Linked DNA regions of Pleomorphomonas sp. PLEO. The protein of the gene in region 2 interacts with the protein of the main gene of each other region in a pairwise test. Links are inferred from orthologs where the notes say so. Each region holds a gene or a part of one and is shown on either strand. Other genes may lie near its edges.

What was found. The genes of interacting proteins can lie anywhere in the genome.
Region 1: the proteins of def (region 2) and AB6N07_RS03600 interact in binary tests that used the Escherichia coli proteins (3 or more experiments, as listed by UniProt). The link is inferred for Pleomorphomonas sp. PLEO from one-to-one orthologs.

The regions. Positions count from the first base shown.
Region 1 is NZ_CP166625.1:827,176-831,692, reverse strand. Bases 1,443-4,398 are described here. They hold AB6N07_RS03600 (aspartate-semialdehyde dehydrogenase), read left to right. Parts: upstream 1,443-2,382; coding sequence 2,383-3,414; downstream 3,415-4,398. Other genes in these bases: AB6N07_RS03590 (Bax inhibitor-1/YccA family protein), read right to left, coding at 4,151-4,398; AB6N07_RS03595 (N-acetyltransferase family protein), read right to left, coding at 3,479-4,015; AB6N07_RS03605 (methyl-accepting chemotaxis protein), read right to left, coding at 1,443-1,837. Also shown: aconitate hydratase AcnA, read left to right, coding at 1-473; more of AB6N07_RS03605, read right to left, coding at 557-1,442; more of AB6N07_RS03590, read right to left, coding at 4,399-4,517.
Region 2 is NZ_CP166625.1:5,415,054-5,417,778, reverse strand. It holds def (peptide deformylase), read right to left. Parts: upstream 1,760-2,725; coding sequence 1,241-1,759; downstream 1-1,240. Other genes in the region: AB6N07_RS25060 (2-hydroxyacid dehydrogenase), read left to right, coding at 1,947-2,725; fmt (methionyl-tRNA formyltransferase), read right to left, coding at 47-979; truA (tRNA pseudouridine(38-40) synthase TruA), read right to left, coding at 1-41. UniProt on the Escherichia coli protein: Removes the formyl group from the N-terminal Met of newly synthesized proteins. Requires at least a dipeptide for an efficient rate of reaction. N-terminal L-methionine is a prerequisite for activity but the enzyme has broad specificity at other positions.

The sequences.
Region 1 (4,517 bases), 4.6 Mb from region 2 along the record:
AGGGCGGCTGGACCATTCACCATCCCTCGGGCGACCGGATGTACATCTACGACGCCGCCATGCGTTACAAGGAGGAAGGCGTTCCGCTGGTCATCTTCGCCGGTGTCGAATATGGCAACGGCTCGTCGCGCGACTGGGCGGCCAAGGGTACCAACCTCCTCGGCGTCAAGGCGGTGATCGCCGAGAGCTTCGAGCGCATCCACCGGTCCAACTTGGTCGGCATGGGCATCGTCCCGCTGACCTTCGAGGAAGGCACGAACTGGCAAAGCCTCGGCCTGACCGGGCAGGAGACGGTGACCATCGAGGGCATCGCCGACGTCAAGCCGCGCCAGACGTTGACCGCCAAGATCACCCGAACCGACGGCGCCGAGATCGACGTACCGCTCCTCTGCCGCATCGATACGCTCGACGAACTCGACTACTATCGCAACGGCGGCATCCTGCACTATGTGCTGAGGCAGCTCGCCGCCTGACCCGACAGGTCAGCAAATCCGCACCCAACACAAAAGGCCCACCTTTCCCAGGCGGGCCTTTTCCTTTGATGCCTGCGTATGCGTTACGCCCGCTTCACACCCTGCAGGAAGCGATCGACGGTGGAGCGCAGTCCACCGGCCTCGCCGGACAGGGCCTTGGCCGAACTCAACACCGCTTCGGCCGCTTTGCGCGTCTCCACCGAGGCATGAGCGACACCACCGGTGTTGATCGACACCTTTTGGCTCGCAGCCGAAGCCTGCTGGATATTGCTGGCAATGGCGGCGGTCGCGCGGGACTGCTGTTCCACCGCGGCCGCGATCGCACCAGCGATCTCGTTGATCTCGCTGATACGCGTCGCGATGCCGCCGATAGCGCCCACTGCCTGGGTGGTCGCCGACTGCACGGCGCCGATCTGCGCGCCGATTTCGTCGGTGGCCCGTGTCGTCTGGTTGGCGAGAGCCTTCACTTCCGAGGCAACCACAGCGAAGCCGCGTCCCGCCTCACCGGCCCGGGCCGCCTCGATGGTCGCGTTGAGGGCCAGGAGGTTGGTCTGGCTGGCGATGCCATTGATCAGGCTGATCACCTCGCCAATCTTGGCGGAGCTCTCTGCCAGTCCCTTGACGATCTCGTTGGTGTGTCGCGCCTCTTCGTTGGCGGCGCTCGAGATGCTGCTCGATTGACGGACCTGATGGCCGATTTCGGCGATCGATGCCGACAGTTCCCCCGCCGATTCGGAGACGATACCAACGGCCGCCGATACCTGTTCGGATGCCGCCGCCAGCTCGGTGAGCTGGTGATTGGTCTGGTCGGCCGAGCCCGACATGGCCTGCGACGATGATTCAAGCTGGCCGGCAACCTGCCCCACCGTTCCGAGCGCCGACGAAACGTTGCGGTCGAACTCGGAGGTAAGTTGCTGCAATGTCGAAGCCTTGGCGCTCCGCGCCTCTTCTTCGCGCCGCGCCTCACGCTCGCGCAAGGCCCCCGAGAAGTCGGCGAGATTGGTCAGGACCACCGGTCGACCATCGACCTTGGAAAGGATAAGGGTGACCAAAACGGGAAAGTCTACGCCGTCGGTCCGACGATGAACCCACTCGAAACGCTTGTATCCCGTTGCCATCGCCTCGCCGATCAACGCCTCGGATTTGGCGCCCGACGACTGGCCATCCGGCTGTGTGGGCGGCGATAGCGCGGCCGGCGTACTGGCGGTCAAGGCACTCTTCGAGGAAGAGCCGAACATTTTAACCGCCGCGGCATTGCATTCGATGAACTTGCCATCGGCGATGACCATGACGGCATCGGGTGTGGCGTCGAAGAAGTTGACCTTGATCTTTTCGGAAAAAGTTCTGCGTCCGAACAGCGACATGCTCGCCTCATCTTGATTTCACACTTTCCCGCTAGCGGGAGCCATCAAGAACTCTACAACCTCACCGGTAAAGGATTGCTTGTTTTGCTAGTCATTTGGGGCATGACACACATAAGTAATATTGCAGATAAACTTGGCAAATCTCGTAAATACAGGCGAGGCGATCGATCGACTGCTACCGATGAGGAAATCGGGCAACTCCGGAGTATCCGCCCAATTCGTCTTGACCCGCCCTGCCCTTTCCGCCATAAAGCCCGACATTCGAGAGAGGAATGGTCCATGTCGTTCGCGAATGGTTCCCGTCATGCCGCTTGCCAGCTGGGTGTTGTCCCGGCCGGGCTTGCCATGACGAAAACGGCGACGACGAAAACGACCACGACGTGATCGACGCTTCCTCGCCCCGCACCGTCCTCCTCGGGGTCAGAGGAGGCGGATGGTGGCCTCCTCGAACGTCTCCCTGACAGACTGAAGAGCGACCGGCCGCCAGACAAGGCGGGGGACGACTTTTTCGGCGCAAAGCCATACTTTCAGAAGGTCAGTCCAACATGGGTTACAAGGTCGCTGTGGTCGGTGCCACCGGAAACGTGGGCCGCGAAATGCTTTCGATCCTCGCCGAACGCGGCTTTCCCGCCGATGAGGTGGTGGCTATCGCCTCACGCAGGAGCCAGGGCACCGAAGTATCGTTCGGCGATAAGACGCTGAAGGTGAAGGCGCTCGAGCACGTCGACTTCTCGGACATCGACATCTGCGTCATGTCGGCCGGTGGATCGATCTCCAAGGAATGGTCGCCGAAGATCGGCGCTCAGAAGTGCGTCGTCATCGATAATTCCTCTGCCTGGCGCTATGACGAGGACGTGCCGCTGGTCGTCCCCGAAGTGAATGCCGATGCCGTCGCCGGCTTCACCAAGAAATACATCATCGCCAATCCCAACTGTTCCACCGCCCAGCTGGTCGTCGCGCTGAAGCCGCTGCACGACAAGGCCCACATCAAGCGCGTGGTCGTTTCGACCTACCAGTCGGTGTCGGGCGCCGGCAAGGAAGCGATGGACGAGCTGTTCACCCAGACCCGTGCCATCTTCGTGTCCGACCCCGTCGAAGCCAAGAAGTTCCCCAAGCGCATCGCCTTCAACCTCATTCCGCACATCGACGTCTTCATGGAGGACGGCTACACCAAGGAAGAGTGGAAGATGGTCGCCGAGACCAAGAAGATCCTCGATCCGAAGATCAAGCTGACCGCCACCTGCGTGCGCGTGCCGGTGTTCGTCTCCCATTCGGAAGTGGTCAACATCGAGTTCGACCAGCCGATCAGCGCCGACGAGGCCCGCTCGATCCTGCGCGAGGCCCCCGGCTGCCTGGTCATCGATAAGCACGAGCCCGGCGGCTACATCACCCCCTACGAGGCGGCTGGCGAAGACGCCACCTACATCTCCCGCATCCGCGAGGACATCACGGTGGAGAACGGCCTGACCATGTGGGTGGTCTCCGACAATCTCCGCAAGGGCGCCGCGCTCAACGCCGTGCAGATCGCCGAGGTGCTGATCAATCGTGGCCTCTTGAAGCCCAAGAAGGCCGCCTGAGCCAAACCGATTGCACAGCATTTTGGCCGCCGCGATCCCCTCGCGGCGGCCTTATTTTATGACCTCAGCTCCGTGACAGTTCGCTTGGCGCCGAATGCTCGCCGTCGCCGATCGGCCGCTGCATCAGCACCTGGTCGAGCCAGCGATCGAATTTATAGCCCAGCGCTGGCGCAACGCCGATCAAGGTGAAGCCGAGGGCAGCGTGCAGCTTGCGCGAACCGAGATTGCCGCTGTCGCCGATCACCGCCACCATCTGCCGGAAACCGCGCCGCGCGCAGTCGTCGATCAGCGCCTGCAGAAGGCGCTTGCCGATGCCCTGCCCCTGGCGAGCCGGATCGATGTAGATCGAATTCTCCACCGTGTAGCGATAGGCAAGGCGCGGCCGATACGCGCTGGCGTAGGCATAGCCGGCAAGAGTGCCAGCCATTTCGGCAATGAGATAGGGATAGCCGCCGCCGGTGATGGTCTCGAAGCGCTTCAGCATGTCCGCGTCGGTTGGCGGTTCGAGCTCCCAGGAGGCGGTGCCGGTGCGAACGGCCTCCTGATAGATGGCGGCGATCGCGGGGATATCGCCGGGGCGAGCGGGACGAATGGTCAGCATGGATAGGATCCGGAACGACGAAGGACGCGGCAGTGCGCCCGCGCCCTAGATCGCACGCTCAACGGTCCGCCTCAAATAAAAACGGCGCCGGGAGGAACCCGACGCCGTGTCTTTAATTCAGGACGTTATCGACTGTCAGCGACGGTCGCCCATCAGGCGCAGCAGCATGATGAACAGGTTGATGAAGTCCATGTAGAGGTTGAGGGCGCCCATGATGGCCTTGCGGCCCATGGTCGTCCTGTCATCACCCTCGAAATACATCTCCTTGATCGTCTGCGTGTCGTAGGCGGTCAAGCCGGCAAAGATGCCCACGCCGATGATCGAGATGGCAAATTCCATCGCCGACGACTGCATGAAGATGTTGACCAACGAGGCGATGATCAGGCCGAACAGCCCCATGATCAGGAACGACCCCATGGCGCTGAGACTGCGCTTGGTCGTGTAACCATAAAGGCTAAGCCCGGCGAAGGTGGCGGCGGAGATGAAGAACACCTGCGTGATC
Region 2 (2,725 bases):
GCGGTGCCGTCATATTCGATGAGAAGCCGGTAGCGGGGCATGGCGGTCAGCCGAACTTGAAGCCGGAGGCGAGGCGGGCGCCACGCGCGAAATCGGCGAAAGCCATCGCCTTCGAGCCGGCGCGTTGCACGGTGACAAGGCGCACGGCGCCCTCTCCGCAGGCGACGACACCGTCGGGCGACAGCAGTGTGCCGGCCGCTCCCGCCCCATCCGCTCGCTCGCTGCGGAGAAGCTTGATCCGTTCCTCGCCCTTGCCAAGGTCGGCGGCAAACCAGGCGCCTGGAAAGGGGGAAAGACCGCGAACGTGGTCGTGCACCGCCGAGCCTGTCAGCCGCCAGTCGATGCGTGTCTCCTCGTTGGTGATCTTCGAGGCGTAGGTGACCCCGTCCTCAGCCTGGGCGGTGAAGGTGAGCGAGCCGCCCTCGATCTTGCCGAGCGCCTCAGCCATCAGCGCGGCCCCAGTCGGCGAGAGAGCGTCGTGCAGCTCGCCGGCCGTCATGTCCGAACGGATGACGACACGGGCAGTCAGCGCCACCGGGCCGGTATCGAGCCCTTCTTCCATCTTCATGACCATGACGCCGGACTCCGGATCGCCGGCCATGACGGCGCGGTTGATCGGCGCGGCGCCGCGCCAGCGTGGCAGCAGCGAGGCATGCAGATTGAGGCAGCAGAAGCGGGGAGCGTCGAGCACGGGCTTGGGCAGGATGAGGCCATAGGCGACAACTACGGCGACATCCGCGTCGTGGTTGGAGAAGGCCGCCTGCGCCTCCTCGGTCTTCAGAGTTTTGGGCGTCAACACCGGAATGCCGAGTGCGTCGGCCCGCGCATGCACCGGTGAGCGCCGGAGGTCCATGCCCCGCCCGGCCGGCTTCGGCGCCCGCGTATAGGCGGCGACCACCTCGTGCCCCGCTCCGACGATGGCGTCGAGCACCGGCACCGAGAAGTCGGGCGTTCCCATGAAGACGACCCTGAGCGGCATTTCGACCCCGTTGACGGTTGTTCTGCCCGCCTTTCATACCATGCGGGCGGCGCCGTCAAGCGTTAGGGGGCGTATCGATCCTATGAAGCCGCGTCAGCGGCTTCCGGCGCCAAGCGGCGCCCGCGCGGAGCGCGAAAGCCGAGGGCCGGAGGCCCGCCGGCGATTGAGGCCGGAAAAACTGCGTCAGCGGCTTCCGGCGCCAAGCGGCGCCCGCGCGGAGCGCGAAAGCCGAGGGCCGGAGGCCCGCCGGCGATTGGCCAACTAAATTCGCGCCTTTTCCTTGGACGCCTTGATGAACTTCTTGGTGACGCGTTCGCGCTTCAGCCTGGAGATGTGGTCGATGAACAGCACACCTTCGAGATGGTCGATCTCGTGCTGCAGGCAGGTGGAGAGCAGACCGTCCGCCTCCAGCTCCTCCGGCTCGCCGGCGAGGTTGGTATAGCGAACGCGGACGCGGGCAGGGCGCTCGACTTCCTCGTAGAACTCGGGGATGGAGAGGCACCCTTCCTCATAGACCGACAGATCTTCGGACTTCCAAAGGATTTCCGGATTGATGAAGACGCGCGGCTCCTTGACGTCCTCGTCGTGCGATACGTCGATGGTGATGAGGCGGGTCATCTCGCCCACCTGCACGGCGGCGAGCCCGATACCCGGCGCCGCGTACATGGTTTCGAGCATATCCTCGGCGAGCTTGCGAACGCCGTCATCGACGCGGGCAATAGGAGCCGAGGTCAGACGAAGCTGCGGGGCAGGGAGAATGACGAGAGGACGTGTTGACATGAAAAGTCAGATACGCAAGGCAGCTATTCTCGTCAATAGCAACCATCCGGGCAATCCCTGAAAGCGGTAAGGGCGGCCTCAGGCATTGTGGGTGAAGCTTGGGCGTGGCGAAAGGGAAAGGAGCGAGGCTTGCCTTCCCTGCGTCCTGCCGGGCAATGTGGCGCCACCTTCATACTCGGGAAACGCCATGACCATTCTCGTTGCCGTTCGGGGCTGGAAGCCCGACCACTGGATCCATGCCTTGCGGGAAGCCGCGCCCGATCGGAGGGTCGTCCTGCCTGGTGATGACTTCGACGTCGCCACCGTCCGTTACGCGCTGGTCTGGAAGCCGGAACCCGGCTATCTCGCGACCTTCCCCAAGCTTGAGGCAATCTTTTCGTTGGGTGCCGGTGTTGACCACCTCACCACCGATCCCGATCTTCCAGACCTTCCCGTCGTCCGGATTGTCGATCCCGACCTCACAGGCCGGATGACGGAATGGGTCGTGCTCAATGTGCTGCTGCATCACCGTCGTCACGCCGCCTACGCGGCGGCGCAGGCTACCGGCAACTGGCGGCCGCTTCGTCAGTGGGCGGCGAGCGCCGTGCGTGTCGGTGTCATGGGGCTTGGCGAACTCGGTCGTGACGCGGCGCGAGCGCTGACGGCGCTGGGATTCAAGGTGAGCGGCTGGAGCCGGACCGAAAAGCAGATGGATGGCGTCGACTGCTTCCACGGTGAAGAGGGCCTTGCTCCCTTTCTTGCGCGCACCGACATTCTCGTTTCGCTGCTGCCATTGACGGCCGAGACCGAGAACCTGATCGATCGTGCGGCCATTGACGCGCTCGCCAAGGACGGGCCGCTTGGCGGGCCGGTGATCCTCAATGCCGGTCGAGGCCGGTCACTGGTGGAGGCAGATGTTGTCGACGCACTGGCGGACGGCCGGCTGAAAGGCGCCAGCCTCGATGTTTTCACCAGCGAACCATTGCC